DNA from 4 places in the Neobacillus sp. SAB-20_R2A genome. Region 1 is predicted to be linked to each of the others. Evidence: riboswitches for the same ligand, from Rfam matches in the RefSeq annotation. Region 1 holds a riboswitch; each other region holds the start of a gene.

Region 1 (4,521 bases):
GGCTATTCAAGTAATCGGTCCATGTTCCATTACCTATTTTATATTGGTTTTTGAAAACACCACTTAGACTATCAGTTCCTGATGAAAGAGTAACTGTAACTTTATCTTGGTTTGTCCAATCATTTGGTGAAGCTGTTAAAATTGGGCTTGAAGGAGCCGTTTTATCTAATTTTACAACAGCCGTTGCTTCAACACTTGTATTACCTGAATTATCTGTCGATGTAGCAATAATTGTTATTTCACCCTCACCAGGAACTATGACAGTCTGTCCGGAATACAGTTGCCAGACTCCATTATCCCCAATTTTATATTCAGTTTTAACAACTCCACTTCCACCCTGATTATCTTTTCCAGGAGTAAGTGTAAAAGTAACATTTTGATTGGTCCAATCTGTTATATTAGGGCTTAAGTTAATCGTAGGTGATGAAGGGGCTGTCTTATCTACTTTAGCGCAGTTAGGGTTACTTGGTGTGTTATCACAATTACCAGGATTCCCATTTCCGGGATCGGCATGTACAAACCCAGGTGAACTTAATGATCCCATTAATATAACTATCAACATTATATTAATGTATTTTCGTAAAACTTTTTTCTTCATAATTTACCTCCTAGATCCATTTTTCAAACTACCTAAGAGGGCCGGTTACACTACTAACTCCATATAACCTAAGTGTCCAGATTGCCGGTTATATATCATCGCTTCCCAAAAAATAAAAGAATTGCCTGAAATGATAATTTCATAGCTCACCCTCTTCCCATTACTCCCCAAATCGATATCAACTTCATAGGGTGTGTTCTGTTTATAGAACTATATATCTATGAAAATATTATAATTTAAACTATAGTTTATAGGTATTTTTTCCCTTCGACATGTTCCAACTAATTTTCGGCAAATTTCAACAAAACTTTAGGGAATTATTAAACAATTGTAGAATTCACAATAAATCCAAAAAAGAAGGTCCCCCTTAAGAGCACCTTCTTGAGCTTACGAAATCGGCAAACATAATCAACGTATTACTGAAGTGCAACCCCATTCACATATAAACCGCCGGTAGATGAAACTAACTCAACAGCAGTTACAGTATGCCCTGAATTTCCTGGGAACTCTTCTCCAACCGCAGGAATGTTACCAACCTCCGTTAAAATGCCTTCATATCCTATCAGATTAAAACCAGTATATTGGTTTGCTTTTCTTGGATCATATGAAACGTTGCTATCAACAGAAGAGGTCCTTTCATGTGCTACGTAATGAGTTTCCTCTCCTCTTGTACCCTCACCAGTATCCCATGTGACCGTAATTGCATAAGTTTCTTCTGATTTATACGTGAAAACAAGATTATTAGCTTCAGCCTGCATTTTAGCATTATTGTACCCTAGCGCAGTTTGGACATCACCTTTACCCACAAACCCTTTTCCTGTTGACGGGTCGATGGTTACTGCCGCAAAAGCTGAACTTGCCATAATTCCTAGAGCTAAAGCTCCTGCTGCTACCCCTGATAAAATCTTCTTCATAGTCCTCTCTCCTCTTAGAAAAATAATTTTTAAAACCTAAGAGGGCCGGTTACACTACTAGCTCCATATAGCCCAAGTGTCCAATTTAAGGCTATACTTCAAAGCTTCCCCGAGTTAAGGATGTAAATTCGGTTTAAAAACTATCATTACATCCTTAAATTCACGACATTTTGTAATATTGCGTGGCCACTTTAATATAAAAATATCGTTTCTATGAATTCATTATAGATTAAACTATAGTTTAATGGTGGTTTTTTCCTCCGACATAATTCATGTTAGTTTTGCAAATTTCATTCCCATTCATAAAAAAAGAGCACTAACCTTTGTTAGTGCGTTTAAAAAATAGGAGGAAAATAAAGTTAGAATCTTACAAAGTTCTATATTAAGAATATATTAAACAATAGTGGAATTAAATAACTTTCGAAAGACAAAATCCGTCAAAATTTTAATTTTTTGTAGAAAAATAATTATTTAAATTGTAAATTTTCTCAAGTAACATAATTAAAAATGGTATAAAAGTACTGATTAACAGGAGAATCGTCATGAATCATTTCAGGCGGCAGCATATCTATTTGTTTTTCCTTATTCCTTCTATAGCTTTGACAGATTTATTTATTGTTTTCCCCGAAGAGCTGGAATGGAATATTGTTTTCTTTCTTTGCATTATGGTCCTGTTTGACCAAATTAATTTGAAGGTTTTTTCCGGTTTTGGCTATTCCTTTTTTCATGTAATATTATCTTTACTAATATTTGATCGTTTCTCCATTGTTTACGGTTTCATTTATCTGCTTGTTGATTGTTTAGTTGCCAGTTTTATTCTAAAAAAAGGTAGCATCCATGCTAGGATATCCTTGCTCTCCATGTATATTATTATTATCATTATCTGCAACGAGATATATAATGAATATAGTGACAAGTCTTATTTAGCTAGGTATCTTACTATGCTGCTTATGTTGACTCTAAGCATCGTTCTGAAATATGTCTATGTTTATCTTGAAACTGGAGTAGTATCCAGTAAGCTATTTTTGGATCGATTTGGGCCAATGATGTTTGAAGTGGCGGTTATATTTCCTATACTATCTTTCTTCAATCGGCTTGAAGTTAATCTAGTTCTTATTCTATTTCTTACCTACTATACTATTATTGGATACCTCCATAAGCAGTTTATGTCGATTAATCAATCCCAGATCAATTTATTAACGAAGAAGATAGCAAGAAAATATAAAATCCCTATTGTTTTTATGGATTTGAAAGATATAAAAGGTGTTTATTATCCTGAGAAAACAATGATTATCATTGACGACAAAATGGATTACCCTGAGCAATTACAAACTATTTTTCACGAGCTGCTTCACTATCAAATACAAAGATATTTTAAAATTCCAAGAAAATCAGAAGAACTTATTATCACATTATTTGAAGCTGCAGTTAGCTGGTACTATATCATAACGATTAAATACAGCTCGGAAATTGAGTAGGGGAAGGAGGTATACTATGGCCACTCCATTGGGGCAGGAGTTAAGAAGATTAAGATTAGAAAGAAATTTACGACTCGAAGAAGTTGCAAAGGGGACCGGGATCACCCTTCAATATTTAAGCATGCTTGAAAAAGGGGATCGTAAGTCTGTTTCGTTTGAGATCATGGCGGATATTTCAAGATTTTACGGAGTGCCGTTAGACTATTTTGCCGCTTTCCTAAAAGAGGAGGAATCCAAGCAGCTCTCGGACGTAGAAATCATGCTTTGGCAGGCTATCAACGAAAAGGTGCGAGAAGATATTTATTTTAAAAAAGGGAATTCGCTAAAAGGCATTTTTTCAAAATTGTTCCATTAGATTCAAATGGGGTGGTTTCTTCACCCCTTTATATGCCTAAAACCCAATACTTCCTGTATTCAGCGCTACATAAACCACCATAAACACCCCCACCATCGTAACCGCAACAGCAACCCCAAAAACCTTAAATTTACGAAGAACAGTAAAGCAAATAACAAGCACTCCCACCACAACACTAAAGTAAAACACCGTCGAATTTATGTATTGATACACGAACTTAAACAATTCCTCCTGTTCAAGCCCCATGACATAGAACAGGAGCCAGCCAATAATAATCCCCATAATTACCTGTATACACACCTTCATATGAATCTTCATCCCTCCTAATCTACTTAATTTCTATTCTTTTAAGCTATAACCCTATTAAAATTATAAAATACCGGTAATATTGGATACTAAACCATAGCAAAAGGCACCTCATCACCAAGGTGCCTCATCTTAATCCTTATTTATTCATACTCGCCAAAAACCCGCCCAGCAGGTCATCGGCATCAAGGTCCTTCTCGTCGGCTTCATCCTCAGTAGGGGACATGGCCTGGTAGATGGTCTCGAAAGCAAACTCGTCCAAATCATCATCAACCAAGTCGATTCCTGCAGCTATTTCTTCTTCAAAAGGGCTCTCCGAAAAAGAATGTGTCTCTGGGGCAGGGAAGGCCGTAGTCTCCTGCAGGTACAACGCCTCATCAATATCTACAGCCTTGCTGTTCAACGAGGCCAGCAGTGCGGTCGACCTTACTGGGTCGGAAATCAACTGATAAAGAATGCTTCCCAGCAGTGCTTCGGAATGCTCGTGCTTCAGCCAATCACGCTGTGCTTTCGTTAGCCCCTTGGGGAGGGGGATGGTTACCGTTTCCTTTTCCCGGGAAAAGGACTGGCTGACACCCTCCATAACAAATGAAGCAATCTTGCTGGAAAAATTCCGGCGTTCTGTTTCCTTAATTTTTTGAAGCTGTTTTAATATGTGATCCGGAGTATCAGAAGGGATGCGGAAAGATAAAGCCTGGCCCCTCTTGATTTCGTTTTCGGATGCCTTTTTCATAGAATCACCCTAAAATTAGCTTTTTACTGGTGCTTTATCTTGGGGAGCCTTTTGCCTCTCAGTTTTACGAACAAAATCCGTAATTAACTTATAATAAGCATTCGACATCATCCAAATGCTTTCCTTCTCGTCCTCAA
Region 2 (4,521 bases), 560 kb from region 1:
TGAATCAACAGTTCCGTTGTATAGACGTTCATAATTTTCCCATCAGAGAACCGCTCGTTAAGCTTGTCTTTGATTTTTCCTTCGAAGGCAGCAATATCCTTAAAATCGTCTTTATTTGATTTAGACAGAATCTTGATAATGTCGCTTTCAATGATTGGCTTTATTTTTTCTGATTGCTTCAACGTTTTCTTGGAATCCATTTCAATCGAAAACTGGACTTGAATTAAGTTTTCCGAATTTAGGTTGGTGCTGATTTGCTTCGTTTGAATGGTCTGATTAGCGAGCTGATCAAGCGTCTTATCCTGTGAGCTTACAGGGTTATTTTTTTGATATTGATAGTAAAAAAGACCGCCCGCGATGATTAACACAAGAACTACACTTAGCGTTAGGATTTTTTTCATTATTTTCATCCTTTTGGTGTCAAAATTACAGATAGAGGTCGATTAACAGGCCTTTGATTTCCCCTATCTTATCAAGCAATTGAATATTTGCATCCTCTTTTTCTAAAATTTTCTTTGACAGCTCCAACAGATTTCTATCAATCTCTTTAATAATTTTTAGCCTCCTCCCCCTATTCATTGACGTGAAAGAATCCGTTATTTCTAAAGAGAGGCCATTTTTTACAACTTCCTGCAAAAAGGATTGAATTAATTTTTTATATTTTTGAAGATCAGCAGCCGTTCGTGACTGAACCAATCGCTCCCCTTGCTTTCGAATCCCATCTAAAAGGGAGCTTAGCTGCTCTTTTACCAAATTGGTCTTTGAATCTGTCAAAATCTGTTGGAATGAAGATGATTCAGCTTGCTTCGTTTCTTTTTGAAAAAACATTTTATCGTTCGTGACACCAAATCCATGACTTACTTTCAAGGGAAAACACCTTCCAAACGCTTAAGTTTGTGATTGTCGATATTTGTAAAACTAAATTACAATAAATTATTAATTTTAGCAATCATTAGAAAAGGAGAAATTTATGACGACATTTATCGGTTTGATTCTGGCTATCGTTTCTATCGGTGTAGGGATGGTATTAAAAGGCGCGTCGTTTGAAGCACTGGCGAACCCTGCTGCCTTTTTAATTATTTTTGGCGGAACGATCTCTGCCTTGTTTATCGCATTTCCCTTGAGTGAAATAAAAAAAATTCCGATGCTGTTGAAAATTGCTTTTGTCGAACCAAAGCAGCCCAGCCAAGATGAAGTCATCGAGATGATGGTGGAGTGGTCGATGGTGGCGAGGCGTGAAGGCGTACTCGCATTGGAGGAAATTGCCGAGTCCGTCGAGGATCCTTTTTTAAAAAATGGCCTTGAAATGATTATTGACGGCAGTGACCGGAACCAAATGGAGGATATTTTGTTCAGTGAACTGGAAGCAGCGGCAGAACGGCACAAGGCCGGCAGCCTCGTCTTCAGCCAGGCGGGGACGTACGCGCCGACACTAGGCGTTTTGGGTGCTGTGGTTGGTTTAATTGCTGCGCTCGGAAATCTTCAGGACATGGACAAACTCGGACACTCGATTGCCGCTGCCTTTATCGCAACACTGTTAGGGATCTTTTCCGGCTATGTCCTGTGGCATCCGATTTCCAATAAACTGAAGCGTATTGCGAAAAAAGAGCAGGACCTGAAACTGATGATGATGGAGGGACTTCTTGCCATCCAGGAAGGGTTAACACCTAAATTGATTGAACGAAAGCTGGCTGTTTATTTGCCAACAAAGGCACGTTTGAAACAGGAGGAAATGGTCGTGAAAGAGGTTGAGAGTCTGTAAGACTGTGAGTTCAAGCTGGAAAAATAGAGGCTTCGTTTTGAATAGGACATCTTGTAAGAAAGGAGGAATAGAATGGTGAGGAGGCGGAAACTGCAAGACCATGAAGAGCATATGGACGAAAGCTGGTTAATTCCTTACGCGGACCTTTTGACCCTGCTGCTTGCTTTGTTTATCGTCCTGTTTGCTTCGAGCAGTATCAATTCGGAAAAGTTGCAGCAAATCATGGTTTCGATGAATTCAGCTTTGAGCGGCAAAGGAAGCAGTTTGATTTTAAAAGAAAATGCCAGTTCGCCTACGGTGAAGCCGCTCGAAAAAACTGCCGGCGAGGAAGAGAAACAGGAAGAGAATGAAAAATTGCATAGCCTGATGGAGAATATTCAAAGCTATATCGAGGCACGCGGCTTGGAGAAGGTCATCACCGTTCAAGACGAGCCTAAGGGAATCAAGCTTTCCCTTAAGGATGTCATATTGTTTGAGTCCGGCAGCGCCGAATTGAAGGGAAATTCCCCTGCAATTTTGGGTGACTTGCTGGATTTGATTAAAGGAGTGCAAAACCCTATCAGCATTGAGGGCCACACGGATAATGTCCCGATTACCGGGGGCAGATTCAGGTCGAACTGGGAATTGTCTTCTGCCCGTGCTTTGTCCGTTCTTTACTTTTTCGAGCAAAATGGCATCTCTTCTGATAAATTGCAATTTGCCGGCTTTGGCGAGCAAAAGCCGCTGTATCCGAATGACACAGTAGAGCACCGCCAAGCTAACCGAAGGGTAGATATCATGATTCTGAAAGTCCAGGAATAATTTTTCCCAATATAAAAAACGGGAAAACACTTGCTGAGACAAGTTGTTCATCGTCAAAATAGTAGTAATTCCATAAATCGTACGAAAAAGGCAAACCCATTGAAAAATGGCGACGCAAAGCTACAGGGGCTAAGGTCATTGGTCATTCCGATCATCATGCTAGCCAGCTTCCGAATACGGACTCCTGCGATTTATGACAATAGAAGAGGGGTTGAAAATGGAATGAATACATTATTAGCTAAATTCAAAAAAGAGTGGCACTTGTTTAGGGTGAATTACCATGAGCTGTTGCTTGCAGACTGTCTTGACTATGAGTTGCAGTGCAAGCTCGAACAAAAGATTACTTACCATAAAATGAGATTAAATAGTTATTGTTAAGAATTAATTCCCCCCTTGATTGGTTTTGGACATGGAAAATAAAGGTCTACGAATTTCGAACAATATCTGCGATAATAGTAATAGATTTGTGTGAGTTCATTCAAAACACCATCAAGGAAGGAAGCAGCAATGAAACAATCTATAAGTTCAAAATCCATCAGCCTGGCGCTCACTATATCCATTATTGCCATATCGTTTTCGGCTATCTTTGTGAAATGGTCCGACGCGCCGGCTTCAATTTTAAGTATGTACCGAATGTTGTTTGCCAGTTTGTTATTGGCACCGATGGTCTGGGTGAAACGCAAGGAGTTTAAAAAAGTGAGTCCAAAGAATGGCGCCATGCTCTTTTTCTCCGGAGTTTTTCTGGCCCTGCATTTTGTTCTTTGGTTCGGCTCATTAAAGTTAACCACGGTTGCAAGCTCGACCATCATTCTCGCCCTGCAGCCGATCATTTCGCTGGTAGGCGGATTTTTTCTTTTTAAAGAAAGAACGACTGCTTCCGCACTGGCAACAATGGGGATAGCAATCATCGGAGCGATGATGATTGGCTGGGGAGACTTCGGTTTAAGCGCTGATGCCATCCGTGGCGATCTGCTCTCCTTTTTCAGCGTTATCGCGGTGGTCGGTTATTTATTTATTGGGCAAACCGTCGTGAAAAATGTATCCCACTGGATATACAGCTTTAGCGTGTTCCTTTGTGCGGGGATTGTGCTTGTTGTTTATAATCTGTGGGCCGGAGTGCCGTTTCTCGATTATCCGCCGAAGGAATGGGGGATTTTCCTGCTCTTGGCAATCGTTCCGAGCCTTAGCCATGTGATTAATAACTGGCTGCTAAACTATGTGAACGCCACGACCATTTCGATGAGTATTCTCGGCGAACCGGTCGGCAGCACCATTTTGGCTGTCATCTTACTCGGAGAGCGACTATCAGGCTGGCAAATCGCCGGCGGCCTCCTCGTCCTGCTCGGCGTCTTCTTCTTCATGAGCAAAAAACAAAAAGCCGCCCCACCAATGCAGAAAATAGCAGAAAACGAAAACTTCCACATAAACGAAACCCCCGGGGCCTAAGCTCGCAGGGGTTTTGATGCATGGGGACGGTTCTTGTGCCTCAAAATTTTGAGGCATGAGAACCGTCCCCATGCTTCTTTCAAGAAAAATACATCCGAACTCCAATAAATATTAATAGTACGGACAGCATTTGGATGATGACTTTGCCGGGGATTTTTTGCGAGAGCAGGACCCCGATTTGTGAGCCGACGATCACACCGATGCCGCCAAAGATGACAGCTGGCCAATCGACATGGCCATAGAATAGCTGCGCAATCACACCGATCGTTGAATAAAGGCAGAGCGAAAAAATGGACGTGGCCGCCGCATTGTGTGTCGGTACTTTAAATACATAGATTAAGATGGGAACGAGAAGCCAGCCGCCGCCGATCCCGAGGTAACTGGATAAAATGCCAATCACTAACCCGAGCGGAATCAGCCATTTTTCGAACAAACTGACATCTTCATTATCACCCGTATAAAGGGTATCCCCATTTCCGCTGGAGTCACCTGCCGCTATGTATGCATACCCA
Region 3 (4,521 bases), 2.8 Mb from region 1:
TACAATGGTCTGGTTCTGGAATCATTATCTACGTAATGAAGAGGATGGCCAAAATCCGTATGCTTCGCCATTATTGGCAGAGGATTTAAGCGGACTTCCGCCAGCGCTGGTGATTACGGCAGGCTTTGATCCGTTGCGAGATGAAGGGGAAGCCTATGCGGAACGGCTGAAAGCAGCAGGCGTACCGGTGGAATCGACACGCTATGACGGAATGATTCACGGTTTCTTCTGGATGCCAGGGGTGCTGACGGAAGCACATAACGCCATCAACCAGGCGGCCAATGCCTTGAAGGATGCATTTAATGCTATAAAAACTAGATAGATATATTGCAGATTTTTTAGGAGGCTAAATCAAAACTGGAAGAGCATGTATTTAATTAAACCATTCTAAAATTGACCTTAAAATAATCAAATGAAAACAGGGTGGTCCTATCAGTGGCTACTCTGTTTTTCTATTAGCACCTGAATTTTGGTGTGATTTTTACAATTCTTTTTAATGGATTTTTTCATAATCATTAGGTGAATTATCTTTGTCTAGAATTCTTTACCAATTTATAATCAACAATTTACATAACCTATACAGAGAATTAAAATCTCCTTGCTATGTTAGTAATAGATATATTTTTTAAACTGTGAACTTAAAAAACTAGAGGAGGTTTTGTTATGAGTAATCTGGATTCACAAAAAGAGATGGACAGAAGGAAATTTATCAAAATCGGGGGAATAGGTACACTTGCTTTAACACTCGGAGCAGCCGGCCTTCCAAAAGATTTGTTTACTGGGACAGCCTATGCCGAATTAAATGATGATATGAAGCTTCAATTTAATCCAGACGGCAAATTCAAGATTGTTCAGTTTAATGATACACAGGATGATGAAAATATTGACCGCCGTACCATACAGCTGATGGAAAAAGTTCTTGATACAGAGAAACCAGATTTTGTAGTCCTTAACGGAGACAACATCACTGGGGGCTGTGACACACCTATCGAAATGAAACAAGCCATCAACAATGTGGCGAAGCCGATGGAGCAAAGAGGGATTAAGTGGGCCATTACATACGGAAACCATGATGAGGATTCCACCCCAAAAAGCGGTCTAAATGAGGAGGACATGCTGGGTATTTATATGTCTTACCGATACAATATGAACACACCTGGGGTAAAAGACATTACAGGTACTGGAAACATGAATCTTCTTATCAAAAATTCAAAAGGGACGGATGCGGCGTTCAACCTCTGGCTGCTTGACAGTGGAAGATATGCTCCTGATACAATTGCGGGTCAAGATTTTCAAGGATACCCGACATGGGATTGGCTCCGTATGAACCAAGTCAGCTGGTATTATGAGACGTCAAAAAAACTGGAACAGCAATGGGGGCATAAAGTTCCATCGCTAGTATTTATTCATATACCGCTTTGGGAGCACAGATTTATGTGGTTTGGAAGTGTTGACGGAAGAACGGATGCTCATCACGCAAAGGCCTTGATTAAACACAATATTGTGGGCGAAAGAAATGAAGAGGAATGCCCGGGTCCAATCAACAGCGGAATGTTTTCGGCCATGCTGGAAAGAGGGGATGTCAAAGGGGTCTTCTGTGGACACGACCATGTCAATACATATATGGGTAATTATTATGGAATCTTGCTTGGCTATTCTGGCAGCACAGGTTTTGGCGCATACGGACTAACGGGGGCTGACCGAAATAGATTGCGCGGTGCCAGAGTTTTCAATTTAGATGAAAACACGAAGGATGTGCTAGTGGAAACTCATATGGTGTTTGCTAAAGATTATGGCATCGATTTGACTGCCAATGACCAAAGTACTGCGCCTGCACCGATAGATGAAAGCAAAAAGAAAAAGTGATCAAAAGCTAATTTTAATATGAAGCATAGGGACGGTTCTCGCACCTCAATTTCTAGCAAAAATGAGGCATAAGAACCGTCCCTATGCATCGTCTGGTTCATTTTTACCAGAAATAATTTTGTTATGTAATATTTGAAAAAATTGTAATATAATATAAATAATTAGTTTATTTAGATAAAGGCAAACCACTCGAAAGATTGGGACGCAAAGCTACAGGTCTAAGGGTTCGATGAAACTAGGATGGCTGAGCTGCCTAAAATAGTAGATATTTTAGGGGGATTTCATGTGACTACACTTGCTTATGACAACGAACTTGAAATGGATGTGGTGGAACTTAGTGATGAAAATATTATAGAGGGGTACATTACCGCTTTACTAAAAATGGCCGACAAAAATTATAAATTGTTAGAAAATGAATTGTTGAAAAGAAGGTTATTTTTGGTTGCCTTAGAACGCTACGATAGAAGAAAGGCGTTTTTCCACTCCGTCTTTTCTGACTAGAGCACAGAAGCCACTCGAAAAAGAAAGCTCCAAGGACTTTTTAAAGTGCTTGGAGCTTTCTTTTTTATTTTAAAAACTATTCCGATAAACATAAGCATCTTTCGGCTGCTCGATGATTTTATAATCCGTCACTTTTAAAATAGGGATTTTCATTTTAAAAGGTTGATAATACATCGTGTCCATCGTTCCCGTTACTTCGTACCACTGATCATTTGGGATGTGGACATTTTCAGGGAATTGAATCATCATTCCGAACACACCAGAGTCGGCAATACAGTGAATAATCCCAAATCGGAATAAAAAGATTTGGTTACCGTTTAATCCCGGACCGTTATATGAAAAACCCTTCATCGTCATGGTTTTCCCAACAAATTCCCCGGAAAAGTTGTAGATGACTTCCAGACCTTTTAAATAGTCCTCATCTGTTAAGGTAATATGGTCATTTCCTTTATACGATTTGAATTCCTTTTTGACTAAATCCGTAAATGCATCCTGGCCCATAAATTTACTCATGTCGGGATTTAATATTTGATGCATGCCATAACGGTCGGCCCCGTCCTCTAACGTAGGAAAACTAAATCCTTTGGCATTAACTAATTGTGAATCTAGGGTCGCTACCGGCAAAAACACACCTGTCAAAGCTGGAAGGACAATCATCGTATACGAAACCGTTCTTTTTAGCTTTTTTCCAAAAGAAGGCTTTTTATGGTCATGTGAATGATCGTGATGGCATTCATGACATTCCAATTCTATCTCTGATTTTTTCTCTTTAAGGTACCATCTGATTCCTTCTACAATAGTTAGGAAGAATAGGGCATAAATCATACTGTAGGAAAGAAAGGAATACTTCATATTAATATACTTCGAAATGTTTCCTGATAAATGCAAATAGAAAAACAAGTTGGTAAACAATAATAAAATCACGACGCGAAACATTTTCTTCCCTCCTTTAGAGTAGTAGTGAACCGATAAATACGAATGCTGAAATTAACGAAACAAGCAGGATGACGAATTTTGGCTTAAACGTCCCGAACATCATCAGCAGGTTCTTGATGTCAACCATCGCACCAAACACCAAGAATGTCACAATTGAACTTTGTGAAAATGTGTTTCTGAAAGACGAAGCAACAAACGCATCCGCTTCAGAACAAATTGATAAAATGAACGCCAGCGCCATCATGACAAGAACACCCGCTACTTTGGAATGACCAAGTGCCGCTAACGTAGAAGTCGGAATAAATGTTTGCATCGCTGAAGCGATTAACGAACCCATCACCAAGTACTTCCCGACGTGGAAAAATTCATCGATGGTATGAGTGATCACGCTGACCAATTTTTGCTTCGTATTTTGTTTCGAATGGTCATGGACATGAACATGTTCATCCGCATTCAGCCTTAACTGGTTTGTCTTAACCACGAAAGAAAGAACAATCCCAACTAAAATCGAAACCACGATGGCAAACCCGGCACGATACCAAACCATCGTCCAGCTATTACCAAAGGCGATATACGTTGAAAAAAGAACAATCGGATTGATAATCGGTCCGGTGAGCATAAACGAAATCGCGGCCGGAAGGGCCACACCTTTTTCAACTAATCTTTTCGTAATGGGAACAATCCCGCATTCACAGCCTGGAAATATTGCGCCTACGAAACTAGCAGTTATCACCGAAAGAATCTTATTTTTCGGCATGATGCGGACAATCATATTTTCCGAAACAAACACTTCGATCAGTGCCGCAACAAACGCGCCGATCACAATAAAAGGAATTGCTTCTATTATTATACTAATAAATATCGTGTTTAATTGTAACAATTGATTCATAGGAGATCCTCCTGTAATGAAACCTCAGTTAAAAAGCATACAAAATTATAACAGAAATAATGGCAAATGATAATGTTTTTCGTTTCCAGAAGTGGGAAATGTCTTAACCGAATTAATAAATCTTTTGAAAAAATCGTAAAAACCGATTATCATAAAACTAAACATTTATAACCTGGTCTTAATATTAAGTAATAATTTAGATAAACTGGAGATTATTGTATGTCAATTGAGACGAAACAAAAGAAACCCAATATTGGCGACTATTTTAATTCACTCGGAATCAAAGAATGCAAAAGCAAGCTCGCTTTTTGGAAGCACGTCACTGCTAT
Region 4 (4,521 bases), 400 kb from region 1:
CGATTCCTGATCTTCCAGCGTGAATTGAACCTTGCCCTATCTGCTATCATCTATGGCGACCAATGTCTTTTCCGTCAGTATCCCGAACTGCTCGATGCAAACATCTTTATACACTTTAACTCAATCTATCCAGCCTTTAACCAGACCATGTACTATCGTACTCCGCGTCATTATACGTAGGGACGGTTCTCGTGCCTCATTTCAGTTGTTGCCCGCCATTTCCCCTAACTTAACTATTGGTAATAATCGGATTGACTTTTGACTTCTAGTACACCATTTTTTGAAACATAAGAACCGTCCCTCTGCCTCAAAGCTGACTCAGTACAGGCAATTGTGAGGCAAGAGAACCGTCCCCGTGCTTCAATCTGAGACTATTGATGTATTCCATTATTTTTTTTAAAAAGTTATTATATTTCGTTGTAATGGTTTAATGATGTTATAAAGTCTTGGAGTAGAGGGAAGGTATTTTTGAAATGTCTTTGGATTCTTTGGTATTGGCTTTTTCAACGGCGGACATAGACTATGACATGTTAAAAAATTTAGGAATTTCGATTGGAATTTTGGCTGTATTTATTCTTTTTAGAAACCTGTTTACCAAATATGTGTTTCAGTTGATTGTAAAATTGGCCCGCAAAACACCGACTGAATTTTTAACACAGATTTGTTTGAGTTTTGAGCGTCCTTTAGGGTGGGCGTTTATTATTGTAGGTTTGTACCTGGCGATGGATTATTTCCCTTTTATGGAGCAGCAAAATGCGTTGTTTATCAAATTTTTGCGTTCGATGATCATTGTTTTAATTACATGGGGATTGTTTAATTTGTCCTCTCCTAGCACAGGAATATTGATCAGTGTTAATGAAAAAATGAACAATAAGATTGATTTGATTCTTCTTCCGTTTATTTCGAGGACCATTCGCGTCATTATTATCGCCATTAGTATCAGTATTATCGGGCAGGAATTTAATTATGATGTCAATGGATTGGTTGCCGGCCTTGGCTTAGGGGGACTTGCCTTTGCTTTAGCGGCAAAGGAAGCTGTTGGGAATCTCATTGGCGGGGTCGTGATTGTCACGGAAAAACCTTTTTCGATTGGAGATTGGATCAAGACGCCGAGCGTTGAGGGAATCGTCGAAGATATCAATTTTAGAAGCACGAAGGTTCGAACCTTTAGCCAAGCTCTAGTGACGGTTCCAAATGCGACACTCGCGAACGAAGCGATTACGAACTGGAGCCGTATGGGAAAAAGAAAGATCGATTTTCACTTAGGACTTAACTATAAAACCACGAAGGAAGAATTGGAACGAGTAGTAAGGCGGATTGAACAATTGCTAAGGACTCATGAAGAAATCCACCCGGATACCATTATGGTCGCGTTCGACCACTATAATGAGAGCAGTCTCGATGTTTTGATTTACTTTTTCACAAACTCGACCGTTTGGGCAGAACACGTAAAAATCAAACACGAAATCAATCTAGAAATCATGGCAATACTAGAGGAAGAGGCAGTAGAAATAGCCTTCCCAAGCCGAACCCTCTACGTCACCCCACAAACAAACGAAGTATTCCAAACAATGGGCTCTGTTGATTGAGTGATGCATGGGGACGGTTCTCGTGCATCATTTTTTGGAGCATAGTTTTGTTATTTAAGGGTTTGACAACTATTTTGATGCATAAGAACCGTCCCTCTGCATCATTTTAACGGGACCATCTACTCATTTTTTGTTGTTTGTTATATATTTAAGTAGAAAATGATGGACGGGAGTCTTTTGGGTGTCGTTCTTCATTTGTAAAAGGCAAATCTATCGAAAGGTAGAGACGCAAAGTCACAGGCCTAAGGCATATATCGCTATGGCGGCTGGGTTGCCAAATGAAGAATCGCGAAAAGGCTCTAGTTTAATAGAGTTTATTTCGAGATTCTTCCTTTAAACAAAAACTAGTTTAGGAGGAATTTTTTTATGCAAAAAAGTAATCAGTCGTTCAAAAAGGTTCGCAATGTTCTTGCGACAAGTGTCGTAGCTGCGGGATTTGTGTTTTCTGGTGGAGCAGGCTCGGCGTTCGCGGAGGAACCCGTGACGACTGCTACACCAACAGAAGACACTGTTCAACAGGATCAGACGGTTCAGGAAGGACAAACAGTTGATACAACTACTGAATTTGAATCAACCGATGCAGAGGCAACATCTTCGGAGGCTTCCGAACCAACAACTACCGTGGATGCGGGGGCTGCAGCAGATACTACTGAAACAACAACCGATGCTACGCAAACAGAGGGTACGACAGAAGTATCAGGTGAAGAACCATCTTTACTACCTGGAGATTTTTTCTACTTTGTAAAAAAATTAATGGAGAATGTTCAATTAGCGTTAACCTTTGATGAAGTAAAAGAGTCCGAGTTGCTGGCATCTTTCGCGGAGGAACGCATTAAAGAGGCAGAGGCGTTGCTTGCTTCTGGCGAAGAGGAATTAGCCAATGAAACGCTTCAACAAGCGCTGGAACAACAGGAATTGGCTTTGGCCAAATATCAGCAAGGTGAGGCGGTTGAGGATTCTCAGCCTGGGACGTCTGAAGATGAACCAGCGACTAACGATGATGGTACAACTGTTGAAGGCGACGAAACGGCAGCACCTGTTGACCCAGTCCGGGCAGCGATTGAGGCTAAGTTTGCTGCTAACCTGTTAGCGTTGCAGACCGCTTTGGAAAAAGTGGACAATCCTCGTGCAAAAGAGGCGTTAGCCAAGAATGTCAGCAAAGTCCAAGAAAAGATTGAAAAGAAAATCAACAAGAAGTTAGCGGAGTTGGAGCTTAAGCAGGAAAACACTGGGGACGACCAAGCCGCGGGCGAAGTGGAAGATGAAACCACCAATGAACAACCTGAAGAAGTAAATATGGAGTCTACGGAAGATACCGCAAATACGGCAGATGTTGAAAAAGCCACGAATGAGGCTGCCGAGGAAACTGAGCAAAAGCCTCTTGAGAAAGTTAAGGCAGTTGCACAGACCACTGTAAATCAAGCTAAAGCAGAAGCGCAAAAACTGGCAGAAAGCCAGCGTGAGGCGGCAGTTAAAATAGAGGAACAAAAACGTGCTGATGCGGCAAAACTAGCAGAGCAAAAACGTGAAGAGGCCGCAAAGCAGGCAGAACAAGCGAAAGAACAAGCCCAAAAGGCTCTGGAACAACAACGCGAAAAAGCACAGAAGCAGGCCGAACAAGCCAAAAAGGCCCAGGAAAACTCAAAGAAAACAGAAGGTCAGTAAAAAGAATGATGCATGGGGACGGTTCTCATGCATCATTTTTTGATTCGCCACTGATGCATGGGGACGGTTCTCATGCCTCTAATTTTTTGCACCCCCTAAATGGTAAAAAGATGAAAAGCAATTTAAAATATTATATGATAGAGCTGTAACCTCAGATAAACCCCAGGAACCAGGCAGAACCTAGGGACGGTTCTCGCGCTTCTTAATTAATCCACTTTTACACTACTTCTATATGACTATTCCCTTAATAATAACTATTTGGTCTACAAAACTTTTTATTTAATACGGCCTTTGTACATTTTTTGAGACATAAGAACCGTCCCCGTGCTTCACCTTGTTTCCCCATTTAAATTCAAGGTTAGGTGATTGTGATGCCCCGAAGTGCAAGGTTGAAGAGTATGAGCGGTGTTTACCATATTATGTGGAGAGGAGCGAATCGGCAGGAGATTTTCCATGATGATGACGATTGTAATAGGTTTCTTGATATTTTAGTAAAGTATAAAGTGGAATCGGACTTGGAGATATATGCCTGGTGTTTGATGGGCAATCATGTCCATCTCCTTATCCGGGAAGGTATTGAAACCATTTCCAATACGATGAAGCGGATTGGTGTCAGCTATGCCTCGTATTATAACTGGAAGTACGACACGACAGGGCATTTGTTCCAGGGGCGATTCAGAAGTGAAAATGTAGAAGATAATAGGTATTTACTAACAGTTACTAGGTACATTCATCAAAATCCCGTTAAGGCTGGAATCGCAGACAGTCCAAATGAATGGAGATGGAGCAGTTGCCGTGAGTATTATAGTGAACACCGTGATGGTAGAAAGCTGCTTGATGCAAATTTTATTTTCGAAAAAATTTCCCCTGATCAAACCTTTGCGATGGAAAAATTCAAAGAATATAACGAAAAAATTAACAACGATGAATGCTTGGAAGAAAAAAGAAGAAGGCTGCCTGACGAAGAGGCAAGGGTCGTCATTAAGAAACTGCTTGGCCCTGGGGATATCACTCGCGTAAAGGTATTGCCAAAGGCGCAAAGAAAGGAAGTCTTTCAAAAAGTAAAAACAATCAAAGGTGTATCCCAACGCCAGGCTGCAAGAATTTTAGGGGTATCGCCTAATCTGATATTTAGAGCATGAGGCATGGGGACGGTTCTCCTGCCTCATTTTTCTTTCCTCCGCCCAGCCCATTTTGATGCACGAGAACCGTCCCCGTGCCTCACCCGTGCATCACAACTCCGATTGATCGACGTTTAATTCTATGA

Evidence for each region. A riboswitch is a leader RNA that binds a small molecule or an ion and turns the genes downstream of it on or off. The one in region 1 is predicted to bind cyclic di-GMP.
Region 2: another riboswitch for cyclic di-GMP. It lies ahead of V5M37_RS26040 (DMT family transporter); the one in region 1 lies ahead of V5M37_RS28495 (hypothetical protein).
Region 3: another riboswitch for cyclic di-GMP. It lies ahead of V5M37_RS15030 (hypothetical protein); the one in region 1 lies ahead of V5M37_RS28495 (hypothetical protein).
Region 4: another riboswitch for cyclic di-GMP. It lies ahead of V5M37_RS26705 (DUF5667 domain-containing protein); the one in region 1 lies ahead of V5M37_RS28495 (hypothetical protein).

The regions. Positions count from the first base shown of each region.
Region 1 is NZ_CP145895.1:5,840,959-5,845,479, forward strand. Features, by position in the region: gene V5M37_RS28490 (OmpL47-type beta-barrel domain-containing protein) at 1-598, opposite strand, end outside; cyclic di-GMP riboswitch class II at 629-713, opposite strand; gene V5M37_RS28495 (hypothetical protein) at 1,015-1,512, opposite strand; cyclic di-GMP riboswitch class II at 1,549-1,630, opposite strand; gene V5M37_RS28500 (hypothetical protein) at 2,055-2,990, shown strand; gene V5M37_RS28505 (helix-turn-helix domain-containing protein) at 3,007-3,345, shown strand; gene V5M37_RS28510 (hypothetical protein) at 3,382-3,651, opposite strand; gene V5M37_RS28515 (hypothetical protein) at 3,791-4,384, opposite strand; gene V5M37_RS28520 (ParM/StbA family protein) at 4,400-4,521, opposite strand, start outside.
Region 2 is NZ_CP145895.1:5,283,310-5,287,830, forward strand. Features, by position in the region: gene V5M37_RS26020 (flagellar basal body-associated FliL family protein) at 1-401, opposite strand, end outside; gene V5M37_RS26025 (YaaR family protein) at 427-867, opposite strand; gene motA (flagellar motor stator protein MotA) at 971-1,762, shown strand; gene V5M37_RS26035 (flagellar motor protein MotB) at 1,838-2,563, shown strand; cyclic di-GMP riboswitch class I at 2,643-2,738, shown strand; gene V5M37_RS26040 (DMT family transporter) at 3,071-4,009, shown strand; gene V5M37_RS26045 (sulfite exporter TauE/SafE family protein) at 4,089-4,521, opposite strand, start outside.
Region 3 is NZ_CP145895.1:3,082,014-3,086,534, reverse strand. Features, by position in the region: gene V5M37_RS15040 (alpha/beta hydrolase) at 1-322, shown strand, start outside; gene V5M37_RS15035 (metallophosphoesterase family protein) at 664-1,866, shown strand; cyclic di-GMP riboswitch class I at 2,036-2,123, shown strand; gene V5M37_RS15030 (hypothetical protein) at 2,152-2,367, shown strand; gene V5M37_RS15025 (TIGR03943 family putative permease subunit) at 2,437-3,303, opposite strand; gene V5M37_RS15020 (permease) at 3,317-4,210, opposite strand; gene V5M37_RS15015 (methyltransferase domain-containing protein) at 4,412-4,521, shown strand, end outside.
Region 4 is NZ_CP145895.1:5,440,176-5,444,696, reverse strand. Features, by position in the region: gene V5M37_RS26715 (staygreen family protein) at 1-180, shown strand, start outside; gene V5M37_RS26710 (mechanosensitive ion channel family protein) at 474-1,589, shown strand; cyclic di-GMP riboswitch class I at 1,783-1,868, shown strand; gene V5M37_RS26705 (DUF5667 domain-containing protein) at 1,956-3,254, shown strand; gene V5M37_RS26700 (transposase) at 3,653-4,396, shown strand; gene V5M37_RS26695 (VOC family protein) at 4,487-4,521, opposite strand, start outside.